Linked DNA regions of Robiginitalea biformata HTCC2501. Each later gene encodes a partner of the first gene's protein in a complex. Links are inferred from orthologs where the notes say so. Each region holds a gene or a part of one and is shown in the gene's direction. Other genes may lie near its edges.

Region 1 (7,135 bases):
AACTGGTGTACAACAAGGTGATTCCGGCCACGGTGGCCTACCAGAACAGCCTGCTCCGGAACATCGCCGGGCTCAAAGATGTCTACGGGGCGGCCCACAAAACGATGGCGGAGGCCCAGCTGGGGATCCTGGAACACCTGGCGGAACACCTGCAGGCTATCCGGAAAAAGACCGATGCGATGAACGAGGCGCGCAAACGGGCCAACGGGATGAAGGATATCGAAAAAAAGGCCAGGGCCTACTGCGAGTCCGTCCTGCCGTATTTTGACGAGATTCGCTACCACGCCGACAGGCTGGAGCGGATGGTTTCCGATACCGAGTGGCCCCTGGCCAAGTACCGGGACCTGTTGTTCATCAAATAAACAGGCCGGGTATTCCCGCCTGCCGGATGGCGGGGTTCTGCAGTATTCTCGTATTTTTGCCGCAAACCGAATTGAGAACCAAACGCCAACACATGGGGTCGAACGCATCGGAGCGCTACAGCCAGCGCGGGGTATCAGCCACCAAGGACGACGTCCACAAAGCAATTGCCAACGTGGATAAGGGATTGTTCCCCAAGGCATTCTGCAAGGTCGTGCCGGACTATCTGGGGGGCGACCCGGAGTATTGTATCGTGATGCATGCGGACGGGGCCGGGACCAAGTCCTCCCTGGCGTACATGTACTGGAAACGCACCGGCGACCTTTCCGTCTGGAAAGGGATTGCCCAGGATGCCCTGGTGATGAACCTGGACGACCTGCTATGCGTGGGCATTACCGATTCCATCCTGTTGAGCTCCACCATCGGCCGCAACGCCAACAAGATCCCCGGGGAGGTTATTGCCGCGATTATCCAGGGCACCGAGGAGCTGATTGCCGACCTCCGGGAATGGGGGGTGCACATCCACAGCACGGGGGGGGAAACCGCAGATGTGGGCGATTTGGTCCGGACGATCATCGTGGATTCCACCGTGACCGCCCGCGTGCGCCGCGACCGGATTATCGACAATGCCCGGATCTGCCCGGGGGATGTTATTGTCGCCCTGGCCTCCTTCGGGCAGGCCACCTATGAAAAAACCTATAACGGCGGGATGGGCAGCAATGGCCTTACTTCGGCCCGCCACGACGTTTTCCACCGCGACCTCGCCGGGGAATTTCCCGAGAGCTTTGACCCCGAAGTGCCTGAAGACCTGGTGTACAGCGGCAGTGTCGGGCTGCAGGACCCGGTGGAAGGGGTGCCCCTGGACGCCGGAAAACTCGTGCTGTCTCCCACCCGCACCTATGCCCCTGTAGTTGCGAAAATCCTGGAGAAATACGGCCCGGAGGAACTCCACGGAATGGTGCACTGCAGTGGCGGTGCCCAGACTAAAATCCTGCATTTCATCGACGGGCTGCATGTTGTCAAAGACAACCTTTTTCCGGTCCCCCCCTTGTTTGATCTCATCCAACGGGAATCCGGTACGGGGTGGCGGGAAATGTACCAGGTGTTCAACTGCGGCCACCGGCTGGAATTCTATGTGCCGGAAACCTGTGCACAGGACCTGATCGATATCGCCTCGACCTTTGGGATCGAAGGCCGTATCATCGGCCGTGTGGAAGAATACGACCGCCCGAAACTCACCATCCGCAGCGATAAGGGACACTTCGAATATTAGGCATACGAATTTTCTGATAAAACCGTTCTGGTAGGAGGGGATTGCCTAATTGCTAATTACATGGAGAGAAAAGAATTTTTAAGGACGCTGGGAGCCGGTGCCGCCTTTGCCGTGGCGTTTCCCTGCGTACAGGGATGTACCAAGGGGCCCGGCCTGGAAACCGAGCCGGTACCCACCGGGGTGGATTTCACCATCGACCTGAGCGGCCCGGACGGGGATGCGCTCTCGGGCAACGGCGATTTCATCATACGTAACTATGTGGTGATTGCCCGAAACCTTGCCGGAGATTTTGTCGCCGCCAGCCAGGTTTGCAGCCACCAGCAGACCCCCGAAGTCCGCTTTGTCGAAAGCCAGGGCGGTATTTTCCAGTGTGCAACCCACGGCTCGCAATTTGCCCAGGACGGGACGCCTCTGAACAGCGTAACCAGCAACCCGCTGAAGATTTTCCAGACTGCGTTAAACGGGGACCAGTTGCGGGTCTTTGAATAACCCGGCCAATCAGACCGGCCCCGGGGAGCGTATACCCCCCGGCCCACTGAGCCACCCCGTCTCCGGGGGTTTATCGGGCTCCGGGCTGCGGGACGGACTTCACCGCCTTTGAATTGCTTAAACCGAGATATGTGAGATCAGCTGCCTTGTTGCTCTATTTATTCGCCCTCCCGGGGGTATGGGGGCAACAGGACCCTTTGGTGACCGTCCGCAGGACGGAGCGCCTTTTGGGGACCGAGGTAACCGTAACGGTTACAGCGGAAAACGAGGAAATCGGGTTTATCCATATCGAAGAGGCGCTTTCCGAAATGCGGCAGGTGGCGGGCTGGATATCCAGCCGGGATCCCGTATCCGTAACCCATGCGATCAATGCCAATGCGGGCCTGCAGCCTGTAAGCGTGCCCCGCGAGATTTATAGTTTGCTGGAGCGGGCGATACAGATCTCCGAGCTGACTTCCGGCGCCTTCGATATCACCGATGCTGCCCTGGATACCCTTTGGCGTTTTGACGGGTCCATGGCGCAAATCCCGGGTGCGGAAGATGTGGCCGGGGTTTTGCCGTTGGTGGGGTATCGGAACCTCGTATTGGATGCCGGGAACCGGACCGCCTACCTGCCGGAAAAAGGGATGAAGATCAACCTGGACGCCATTGGCCGGGGGTATGCCGTAGACCGGGCCAAGGACCGGATGCTCGATAAACAGGTGCCCGGGGGCACCATCCAGGCGGGAGGCGACCTGTCGGCGTGGGGTACCCGGGGGTCGGGCGATAAATGGTTGCTCGGAATATCGGACCCGATCAATATCGGCCAAATCCTCCGGTGGGTGCCGCTTATTGAATCCTCCGTATCCATCGTCCGTACGGATGCCCAGTTTGTACGGAGCGGCGATCGCACCTACGGGTACATCATGGATCCGCACACCGGCTTTCCGGCAGAAGGGGTGGCGCAGGCTACGGTGTTGGCTCGAAACGCAGAACTGAGCAGTGCCCTTGCCCACGCGCTTTGCGTCCTGGGGCCGGAAAACGGGATCCGCCTGATCGAATACCTGGGGGATACCGAGGCCGTGATCGTGGACGATGCGGGGATCATGTACTGGACCAGCGGCCTGTCGCTGAGCCGCGAGTAGCCTGGCCGGGGGCGGTGAGGGCACTGCAGATCCCCCCGAAAATCTCCCTAAAAATCGTAACTTCGCAGGGAATCCCAACAGCCCATGCTCGATAAACTGAATATTGTAAAGCAACGCTTTGACGAGGTCTCCGACCTGATCATCCAACCGGACATTATCGCCGACCAAAAGCGGTACATCCAGTTGAACAAGGAATACAAGGATTTAAAGGAGATCGTGGATATGCGAGAGAAGTATATCCAATTGCAAAATCGCATCTCGGAAGCTGAGGAGATCCTCTCCGACGGGAGCGACCCGGAAATGGCCGAGATGGCCAAACTCCAGCTCGAGGAGGCCCGGGAGGCGATACCCCCGCTGGAGGACGCCATCAAGATGAAGCTGATCCCCAAAGACCCTGAGGATGCCAAGGACGTTGTTATGGAAATTCGCGCCGGTACCGGGGGGGACGAGGCGAGCATTTTTGCCGGAGACCTCTTCCGGATGTACACGAAATACTGCGAGTCCAGGGGTTGGAAAACCAACGTTATCGACCTGAGTGAGGGGACCAGCGGCGGATTCAAGGAAATCCATTTTGAAGTGAGCGGGGAGGATGTTTACGGCACGCTGAAATTCGAAGCCGGCGTCCACCGGGTACAGCGCGTCCCCCAGACCGAGACCCAGGGCCGGGTGCACACGAGTGCGGCCACGGTAATGGTCCTGCCCGAAGCCGAGGATTTTGACGTGCAGATCGACCCGAAGGACGTCCGCATCGATTACTTCTGTTCCTCTGGCCCCGGGGGGCAATCCGTGAACACCACCTATTCCGCCGTACGGCTGACACACGTCCCCACGGGGATCGTGGCCCAGTGCCAGGACGAAAAATCCCAGCATAAAAACAAGGACAAGGCTTTTAAGGTATTGCGCTCCAGGCTCTACGACATGGAACTGGCCAAGAAACAGGAAGAGGACGCCGCTAAGCGGAATTCCCAGGTGAGCAGCGGGGACCGGTCGGCAAAGATCCGTACCTATAACTACCCCCAGGGGCGCGTAACGGATCACCGAATCGGCCTCACGCTCTACGACCTGCAGAATATCATCAACGGGGACATCCAGAAAATAATCGACGAGCTCATGCTGGTGGAGAACACCGAAAAGCTCCGGGAGGCCTCCGAAATTCTGTAGGGCGGCAACCCCCACAGACAAACCGGCCAACTCCCCCCGATGAGTAAAGACCAATCGACCAAATTCCAACGATGACCACAGAACAGCTAACCAGCCACATCCGGGAGAAACAGTCCTTTCTCTGTGTGGGCCTGGACACCGATTTGGACAAGATCCCGCGGCACCTCCTCCAGGAAGAAGACCCGATCTTTGCCTTCAACAAAGCCATTATCGACGCCACCCGCGATTACTGCGTTGCCTATAAGCCGAATACTGCCTTTTACGAGGCCTATGGGGCCCGCGGATGGCAGTCGCTGGAGCGGACCATCGGGTACCTGAATGCCACCTGTCCGGAGCATTTTACCATTGCGGATGCCAAGCGAGGGGATATCGGGAATACCTCCACGCGGTATGCGAAGGCGTTTTACGAAGAAATGGATTTTGACGCCCTCACCGTGGCCCCGTATATGGGCCGGGATTCGGTGGAGCCCTTCCTGGCATTCGAGGATAAATTTGTGATTTTGCTGGCCCTTACGTCCAACCCGGGTGCCTTTGACTTCCAGACGGGGACATTCGGCGGCGAAGCCCTGTATGAAAAGGTGTTATCTGCCAGCCTCGAATATGCGGGTTCCGAACGCCTGATGTTTGTGGTAGGTGCTACCAAAGCCGAGTACCTGGCAGCCATCCGCAAGCGGGTGCCGGATCATTTCCTGCTGATACCGGGGGTGGGCGCCCAGGGCGGGAGCCTTGAAGATGTCTGCAAATATGGGATGAACGGGCAGGTGGGCCTGCTGGTGAATTCCTCCAGGGGGATTATCTATGCGGGGAACGGGCCGGATTTTGCGGAACGCGCTGCGGAGCAGGCTGCGTCCATAAGGGAGCAGATGGCAAAAATTCTCGCCGGGGACTGACCCCTGCGGATTGCCGGTATGAGAAGCGGGAAGCTCAGATAAGGCTCTGCAGCATCCGCTGGATCTTCTTCGCTTTCAGTTCAAAGAATTCCCGGAGGTTCGCATCCGACTGGGCCGCTTCGGCCGCCTTGCGGACAAAATTATTGTACTGGTATTCCAACATGTGGATGCCCTGGTGGTCTTCTGCCACAGGGGTGATTGCGCCTACTTTGCAATATTGATTTTCCATAGCCATCAGTTTCTTTCAAATATACGGTGAAATCCGGCGCATGGATTTCGGGCTTAGGAGGTATTTAACTATTAATCAGGTCATTTGTCTATTTTTTAACGTTCACCTATCGATTTATTCACAAAACGGGGCCGTTCCGGCCGATTTCGGGAATCGCCCGTACGGAATGGGCCCTGCCGGTTGGACTTCACCGGGGGCTCTGCGGGTTTTGTATCTTTAGGGAAAGCGCGATATATTATGAAAGGAATCCGAATAACTGTTGGATGTTTTTTAATGGCCCTGATGCCCCTGGTAACCGCCCGGGGACAGGAGAACCCACCTGACTCTTCCTGCAATTGCTGCACCGAGATGCACCGTGCCTTCGATTTCTGGATCGGGGAGTGGGAGGTAACCGGACCGGACGGATCCGTTTTGGGGACCAACCGGATCGAGAGAATACAGGGGGGGTGCGTATTGCAGGAGCACTGGGAAACCGCCGGGAATGGCACAACCGGAACCAGCCTGAATTACTACAACTCCGGGGATGAGGCCTGGGAACAGCTTTGGGTCGATAATTCCGGGTATGTGCTCAAACTGCGCGGCGGGCCGGAGGATGGCGCCATGGTGCTGGCTTCCGAACCCGTCCGGCTCTCTTCCGGCAAAGACCGGGTCAACCGGATTACCTGGACGCCCCGGGAGGACGGAACCGTCCGGCAGCACTGGCAAGTGTTGGAAGGCGGGGAGGTCGTGCAGACGCTTTTTGACGGGATTTACCGTCGAGCAGAATAAGCAGGGCTGCCGTTTAAGGGGGGTGCAGTTTAAGGATGGCAGTTCCAATAATAAAATGGCGGCCCCGAGTGTCAGATAGCTAATTCAAATACTACACTAAAAAATGAGACAGAAATGTTTTTAGGGAGTATGGACCTCGGAGCCGCCAGGCTTTATATGTTTTAAACTACTTCAAAGAAAGCCCGGATCTTTCTGTTTCCGGGTAATACTTATAAACCTTTACCCATCCGACCTATTTTTACGCCGGGTTTACAATGGCCCGGATATACAATGGCCGGGATAAAAGAAATCCGCGCAAAAAAGCGCGGATTTCCCGGTTGACGCAACGGACAACCGCGTTGGAATAACCAGAATCAGAAATTACCTGGGTTTTGGGTGATATTCGGATTGTTTGTGGTTTCATCCTCAACAATCGGGAAAATCACCTTATTTGCCCCGGGCTCGGACTCGGGGCCTCCCCCGGGACGCAGATTCCGGTTATTGCGCAACAGATCCATCCGACGATGCCCTTCAAAGCACAGTTCCTTCCGCCGCTCGTTCAGGATGGCGTCCAGGTCTACGGTCCCCAGCGGCCCGAGGCCCGCCCGGTCGCGCAACAGGTTGATATCCTCCAGGGGGGTTGCCCCGATGGAGGTCCCGCCCCGCAGGTTCGCTTCGGCCCGGATCAGGTACATCTCCGTGATGCGCAGGACCATGCCGTCCGAGGCGTTGTTAACCACGTCCGGATATTTCAGCGTAAAAAAGGTGTCATTGCCCCCGGCATCGGTAGCCGCCTGCGACAGCGTGGTAAACCGGAGATCCCCGGGCTCCGCTGCAAAGGCGTCCAGCAAATCCTGGCTGA
Region 2 (7,062 bases), 1.1 Mb from region 1 along the record:
TCCGGCTATCTTGATCGGCCCGAGGACTTCTCCGTAGAGGACCACCCCGGCAACCACCGGGATGACCAGGGACATCTTGGTGGCCACCGAGGCTACCGAAACGCCCAGTTGCTGAGATGTCCGGGCCATCAGGTTAAAAATGACGATAAAGAGAACCCCCAGGGCGACGGCAGGCAAAAACCAGGGTTTTCCCGGGATTTCCGGAAGCGAAAGGGTTCTGGGGAAGAAAATAAAGCCCACGCTGCAGGCGGTCAGGTAATTTCCGATAATGGCATAGAAGGTGTTTACGCGAAAACGGCTATATCCCTTAAAGACGACGAATATCAGGCTGGAGCTGGCGATACTCAAAATCAGGTCCCACATATCAGAGGCGGTTTTTGAGTTCCCGGACATCCTCCTGTCCCACCTGCAGGTGCCAGGTGGCAATTCCCAGCGAACGCGCCCCCAGGATATGTTCAAGGGTGTCGTCGATAAACAGTGTTTCCCCGGGCGCCAACCGGTTCTCCTCCAGCACATGCCGGAAGATCCCGGGTTCCGGTTTGCGCATCCCTATCTGGTAGGACAGGTAAAAGCCTTCAAAACATGCTTTTAACCGGGAAAAAGTCTCTTCCCCCAGCTGTCGGGCCACACAGGCCATGTGCAACTCGTTCGTATTGCTGAGTAAAAACATCCGAAAACCCCCGGAGTCGCGGAGGTTTTCCAGGAATTCAAGGCGGCCTTCCGGGAGGTGGCGGATGGTGGTATTCCAATGCCTGACGAGTACTTCCCGATCGGGTTCCCCAAGGCGGTTGCCCAGCCGGTCGAGGAATTCGGTGCTGGTCATTTGGCCCGCTTCGTATTGGTTGGCCCATGATACGAGTTCCGGGTCGGCCCCGGAGAGCCCATACCCCGCCAAAGCCCGGGGCACCCCTTCCTTGTCGAGGTCGATGATCACGTCCCCAAAATCGAATATCAGGTTTTTAATCATTGCGCCAGAGGGTTAGGGTGTCTGCCCCGGAGGCAGTGTTTGCCACGAGCCTTCCGGATAAGGCCGGGGCCCGCAGCCCGCCGTTTAATGGCCGGGGCCCTGTGAATACGCGGGCTTCGTCCCATAGCCCTGCGGAGAGGAAGGAACCCAGGGTGTGGGCGCCCCCTTCCACAAGGATACTCAGCACCCCCCGCTCCCGGAGTTCTCTGCACAGTGCCCGCAGGAACCCCGGACCCGGCTCCAGGAAAATATTCTCGACCCGGGCGCTGCCGGTGGGCTGCTGCCCGGTGTGCAATACCCGGAGTGTCGGCACCTTCCCGTCCAGCAAGCGAAGGCCTTCCGGAGCCCTGCCTGACGGATCCAGCAGGACCCGAAGCGGGTCCTTCCCCGCCCAGTCCCTGCTGGTGAGTTGGGGGTCATCGGCCGCAGCCGTTCTCCAGCCTACCAGAATTGCCGACTCCTGGGTCCGCCATTTGTGGACGAGTTGGCGGGATTCCCGGCCGGTAATCCACCAGGGCCCCGTCGATTCGCCCCTGACTTCCGGATCGGGTGCCAGGAAGCCATCCGGACTCTGGGCCCACTTCAATACGATATAGGGACGGCCTTTTTCGTGCAGGGTCAGAAAGCGCTTGTGGTGTTCCCGGCAGGCGTCCGCTGCAACCCCTACTTCCACCTGGCAACCGGCCTCCCTCAGTTGTGCGATCCCCTGGCCGGCCACCTTGTCGTGCGGGTCTGGCAGCCCGACCACCACGCGGCGTATTCCCGACTCGATGATCCGGTCTGTGCAGGGAGGCGTTTTCCCGTGATGGCAGCAGGGTTCCAGGGTGACATACAGGGTGGAATCCGGCAACTTGCCGGGGTCGGCCACGCTACGGATGGCATTTACCTCGGCATGCGGCCCGCCAAAAGCACTGGTATACCCGGAACCGATAATCGTATCGCCATGGGTCAGTAGGGCCCCGACCATCGGGTTCGGCGCACTCCGGCCCAGGGCATTCCGACCGATTTGGATGCAGCGCAACATGTATTTTTCCTGTATCTTCACCCCGCAAAAATAGCATATTGGGGATGAATAAAGCGACCTTGAAATTGCGGCGGATTGAACCCGGCGACAACCCGGGACTGGCGGCGTTGATCCGGGAGGTGCTTCCGGGCACCGGGGCGCCCGCCCGGGGAACGGCCCTGGCGGATACTTCCCTGGACCGGATGTTTGAAACCTATGACCGCCCGGACAGTGCATTCTGGGTGGTGGCCGACGAGCAGGAGGTTTGGGGCGGCGGCGGGATTGCCCCCCTGGATGGCGGGGATGCAGATACCTGCGAACTTCAGAAAATGTATTTCCGGGAGGAACTCCGGGGCATGGGGTTTGGGAAAGCCCTCTTGGAAAAAGCCCTGCAGAAAGCCCGGGAGTTGGGATACGCGTATTGTTACCTGGAAACCATGCCCTACATGGAGACGGCCCTGAGCCTCTATCGCCGGTACGGGTTTGAGGATCTCAGCCAGCCACTCGGCTGTACCGGGCATACGGCCTGCCAGGTCTGGATGCGCAAAAAACTCTGAGCGGATGCTGTTGCGCGAGGTGCGGGACATTTACAGGAAGGAACTCGGCGGGACTCATCCGCCCGGGGAAGTGGACGCTTTGTTTTACCGCCTTCTGGAGCACTATCTGGACCTGCCGCGATTTGTGCTTGGACTGGAACCCGGGAAAATGCTGACCCGCGAAGAAGAAGCCCCCCTTTTCAATGCCCTGTCCCAGCTGGCAGCAGGCCAGCCCGTTCAGTATATTACAGGTACGGCCCGATTCCTGGATATGGACTTGCGGGTAGGCCCGGGCGCGCTGATACCGCGCCCGGAAACCGAAGAGCTCGTACGGTGGGTCCTGGAGCGGCACGCCGCGGACCTCAGGGAAGGGAACATCCTCGATATCGGGACAGGCAGCGGTTGTATCGCCCTGGGCCTGGCAAAAAGCCTGCCCGCTGCCCGGGTAACAGCTCTCGACATTTCCGGGGAGGCCCTGGAGGTTGCCAGGGAGAATGCCCGGCACCTCGGACTGGATGTGCGCCTGGTTCGGGCGGATATCCGCAACCCGGAAGGGGAATGGCCCGAAAGTATTCTGAATCCGGAAGGGGAATGGCCCGGATACGACCTGATCATCTCCAACCCGCCCTACATTCCCAGGGGCCAGGAAGGCCAATTGGCAGTCCACGTCAGGGACCACGAGCCCCGGGAGGCACTTTTCGCCCCGGATTCCGACCCATTGCTCTATTACAGGCATATCGCCGGGTTTTCGCGCCGCCATTTACGCGGTGGGGGGTGGTTGTATGTTGAAATCCACGAGGATTTCGGCGCGCCGACCGCGGAGTTGTTCCGGGAGGCCGGTTTACTCGAAGTTTCCCTGAAAAAAGATATTTTTGGAAAGGACCGGTTTCTGTGCGGCCGGAGCCCGGATACAAACCATAAAGCGAGGCAAAACCCATGACCGAGAAAGTGAACAAGCGGGATATAGCGGAGAAGATACAGGCGCTCCGGGACGAACTCCGGGACCATAATTACCGCTATTACGTACTGGACGAACCGGTAATCAGCGACTATGACTTCGACATGAAGCTCAAGGCGTTGCAGGACCTCGAGAAGCAGCACCCGGAATTTTACGACCCGGCTTCCCCGACGCAACGCGTGGGAGGTGCCATCACCAAAAATTTTGAGACCGTCGTCCACGATTACCCGATGTACTCCCTGGACAATTCCTATTCCGTGGAGGAGTTGCGGGAATGGGAAAAGCGCATCCAGCGGGTGCTGGGCGATGTTCCGGTGACTTTTACCTGCGAGCTGAAGTACGACGGGGCATCCATCAGCCTGACCTACCAGGACGGCGCTTTGTTGCGAGCCGTTACCCGGGGGGACGGTACGCAGGGCGATGACGTGACGACGAATGTCCGAACCATTCGGTCCATCCCGCTCCGGCTGCAGGGCGACTATCCCAACCGCTTTGATATCCGGGGCGAAATTGTGTTGCCGCTGGAAGGTTTTGCCCGTATGAACCGGGAACGGGTCGAAAACGGGGAGGACCCCTATATGAATCCAAGGAACACCGCTTCGGGGAGCCTGAAATTGCAGGATAGCAGCATCGTGGCTGAGCGCCCCCTGGATTGTCTGCTTTACGGGATGGCAGGCCGGGACCTCGGGGCCGATTCGCACTTTGAAATACTCGGTTTGGCCCGGAAACTCGGGTTTAAGGTGCCGGACACGGCCAAATTGTGCAAGAATATCGACGAGGTTGTGGCCTACCTGGAGTACTGGGATTCTCACCGCCTGGAACTGCCTTATGAAACAGACGGGGTGGTGGTCAAGGTCAATAGCCTGCAGCAACAGGAAGAATTGGGGTATACGGCCAAATCGCCCCGATGGGCCATGGCGTACAAATTCAAATCCGAGCAGGCCGCCACGCGCCTGGAACGGATTACCTACCAGGTAGGCCGAACCGGTGCGATTACCCCGGTTGCCAACCTGGAACCTGTCTTGCTGGCCGGAACCACCGTCAAGCGCGCATCCCTGCACAATGCCGACCAGATTGCCAAACTGGACGTACGGGAAGGGGATACCGTTTACGTGGAAAAAGGCGGGGAGATCATCCCGAAGATCACGGGGGTGGATTTTAGCAAACGCCCGGAAAACAGTGCCCCGACCACCTACATTTCGGCCTGTCCGGAGTGCGGGACCGAGCTGGTGCGAAACCCGGGAGAAGCCCAGCATTTCTGCCCGAACGACACCGGGTGCCCGCCCCAGATCACCGGGCGCATCCAGCATTTTATTTCCCGAAAAGCCATGGATATTGAAGGGCTGGGCTCCGAAACCGTAGAGCTCCTGTTTAAGGAGGGACTGATCGGGGATTACGCGGATCTGTACACGCTGACCACTGACGACCTGCTTCCCCTGGAACGCATGGCGGAGAAATCTGCAGCCAACCTGGTGGAAGGGGTGGCCGCCTCCAGGAAAGTGCCTTTCGAGCGCGTGTTGTTTGCCCTGGGGATACGATATGTAGGGGAAACCGTTGCCAAGAAACTCGCAAGGGCCTATAAGAACATCGATGCGCTGATGGCTGCCAGTGCCGACGAGCTGCAACAGGTAGACGAAATCGGCCAGCGGATTGCGGGAAGCGTGGTGGAATTTTTCAGCGACCCGGTCAACCGGGAACGGGTCGAAAAGCTCAAGGGACACGGCCTGCAGTTCTCCCTGAGTGAAGAACAACTCAGGGGGCAAACCGATTTATTCCGGGGCAAAACTTTTGTGGTCTCCGGGGTCTTTGAGTCCATTGGACGGAACGAATTAAAAAAACGCATCGAGGACAATGGGGGGAAGGTCACCTCCTCGGTATCGGCCCGTACGAACTTTTTGGTTGCCGGGGCCAACATGGGGCCCAGCAAGCGGGAAAAGGCGGACAAAAACGGGGTACCCATTATTTCGGAAACCCAGTTCCTGGAAATGCTCGGGGACTGACCCGGGCGGACAGGGGGAGAACCTGCGATAAACAGATTGAAACGAAAGTATTATGCCACTGCCTGAAAATGTAGACGAATTCGAAAAAACCCTGGATCGCCAGGCCCCGGATACTTCCTGGCCGGACGGCCTGAAGGCCCTTTGGTGGGAAGGGGCAGGGGACTGGCAGGCATCGCACGATATTGCCGAGGCCATGAAGGGGCCCGTGGGAAGCTGGATACACGCCTACCTCCACAGGCGGGAAGGCGATCGATGGAATGCGGGCTACTGGTACAACCGGGCCGGCCGGCCTTACCCGGAGCATTCACTACAGGAAGAATTCCGGGAAATTGTCGCGTATTTACTGCAGGAATAAAGCGGGTCACACAGTGATCGATACCCAGGAACCGGCCGGCGGCGCCCCGGGTTCCAGGAAAAAATCTACCCGGCCCAGCCGAACCCCGTAGCATCCCACCTGGTTCACGAGTACGGGATCCCCCGCCCGGTTAGACAGCACGCGGGCTTCTTCCAGGAAGGTATGCGTATGCCCCCCGATAATCAGGTCGATCCCTTCGGTTTTTTGAGCCAGCAGTACATCGCTGGGACGGCTCGGGTCGTCGTAGCGGAACCCCAGATGGGAAAGGCAGATGACCAGGTGGCAGGCTTCCTCCTCCCTGAGGGTGCGGGACATGTCCAGGGCCCTTTCATAGGGGTCCTGGTAAAGGGTTTCCCCATAGAGGTCCGGCATTACCAGGCCGTCCAGTTCAATGCCCAGTCCAAAAATCCCGATCCGGACCCCGTCCACTACCCGGATTGTATACGGCGCCACCAGGCCGTTCAGGTCCGTGTTGGTGAAATCGTAATTGGCCGAGACAAACTCGAAACTCGCATAGGGCAGCTGTGCGAGTAACCCGGGGATGCCGTTGTCGAAATCGTGGTTGCCCAGGGTGGCGGCCTGGTAGTCCATGCGGCTCATCAGCCGGAATTCCAGTTCGCCTCCGTAAAAGTTGAAGTAGGGGGTTCCCTGAAAAATATCCCCGGCATCCAACAGGAGCGTATTCGGGTTCTCCCTGCGGATCTGAGCTATCAGGCCCGCCCGCCGTGCCGCCCCGCCCATATTGGGAAAGGCCCCGTGTCCGGGGGGGAAGGGGTCGACATGGCTGTGGACATCATTGGTGTGCAGGATGGTGATTTGCCTGCGCGACAACCCGGCACAGGAAGCCAGGTTGATCCCGGTAAGCCCGAGGGCTGCTCCCCCGGCCGCGCCGGTTTTAATAAACTTCCTTCGGTTCATTGCGATTGGATTAGGACGAACCGGTCGTCGACAGCGGCCCGCAACGTATCTACCCGGGTAAAGTAGTCTACCATGGCATTCCGTATTTTATAACCGGTATCCTCGGGGGTTTCCCCCAACTGGAAAAAATCCATGCCGTCTCCGCCTTCCACCAGGTAGTTGGAGGTGGCCACGTAGTAGGTCCTCGACTCGTCAAAGGGTTGTCCCCCGATATTGACGGCTTCGAGACTGCCCCCGGGCCCCAGTTGAATGTCGAGCCCCGCAAACGGGTGCGGCATGGACGATGCCACCAGGAATGCGATCATGGCGCGGATGGCCGCTCCCT

What was found. The genes of interacting proteins can lie anywhere in the genome.
Region 2: the proteins of prfA (region 1) and prmC are in contact, whole or in part, in a crystal structure (PDB 2B3T), measured with the Escherichia coli proteins. The link is inferred for Robiginitalea biformata HTCC2501 from one-to-one orthologs.

Annotation. Positions count from the first base shown.
Region 1 is NC_013222.1:1,701,456-1,708,590, forward strand. What follows is about bases 2,379-5,368. They hold prfA (peptide chain release factor 1), read left to right. Parts: upstream 2,379-3,330; coding sequence 3,331-4,407; downstream 4,408-5,368. Other genes in these bases: RB2501_RS07575 (FAD:protein FMN transferase), read left to right, coding at 2,379-3,246; pyrF (orotidine-5'-phosphate decarboxylase), read left to right, coding at 4,479-5,297; RB2501_RS07590 (hypothetical protein), read right to left, coding at 5,332-5,368. Outside these bases: RB2501_RS07560 (glutamine synthetase III family protein), read left to right, coding at 1-362; RB2501_RS07565 (AIR synthase related protein), read left to right, coding at 455-1,633; RB2501_RS07570 (QcrA and Rieske domain-containing protein), read left to right, coding at 1,694-2,122; more of RB2501_RS07575, read left to right, coding at 2,254-2,378; more of RB2501_RS07590, read right to left, coding at 5,369-5,526; RB2501_RS07595 (hypothetical protein), read left to right, coding at 5,764-6,294; RB2501_RS07600 (RagB/SusD family nutrient uptake outer membrane protein), read right to left, coding at 6,648-7,135. UniProt on the Escherichia coli protein: Peptide chain release factor 1 directs the termination of translation in response to the peptide chain termination codons UAG and UAA.
Region 2 is NC_013222.1:2,772,735-2,779,796, reverse strand. Bases 1,572-4,488 are described here. They hold prmC (peptide chain release factor N(5)-glutamine methyltransferase), read left to right. Parts: upstream 1,572-2,531; coding sequence 2,532-3,446; downstream 3,447-4,488. Other genes in these bases: ligA (NAD-dependent DNA ligase LigA), read left to right, coding at 3,443-4,488; RB2501_RS12340 (GNAT family N-acetyltransferase), read left to right, coding at 2,036-2,527; ribD (bifunctional diaminohydroxyphosphoribosylaminopyrimidine deaminase/5-amino-6-(5-phosphoribosylamino)uracil reductase RibD), read right to left, coding at 1,572-1,991. Also shown: RB2501_RS12355 (DMT family transporter), read right to left, coding at 1-363; RB2501_RS12350 (HAD family hydrolase), read right to left, coding at 365-967; more of ribD, read right to left, coding at 960-1,571; more of ligA, read left to right, coding at 4,489-5,464; RB2501_RS12325 (hypothetical protein), read left to right, coding at 5,517-5,819; RB2501_RS12320 (metallophosphatase), read right to left, coding at 5,826-6,737; RB2501_RS12315 (5'-nucleotidase C-terminal domain-containing protein), read right to left, coding at 6,734-7,062. UniProt on the Escherichia coli protein: Methylates the class 1 translation termination release factors RF1/PrfA and RF2/PrfB on the glutamine residue of the universally conserved GGQ motif, i.e. on 'Gln-235' in RF1 and on 'Gln-252' in RF2.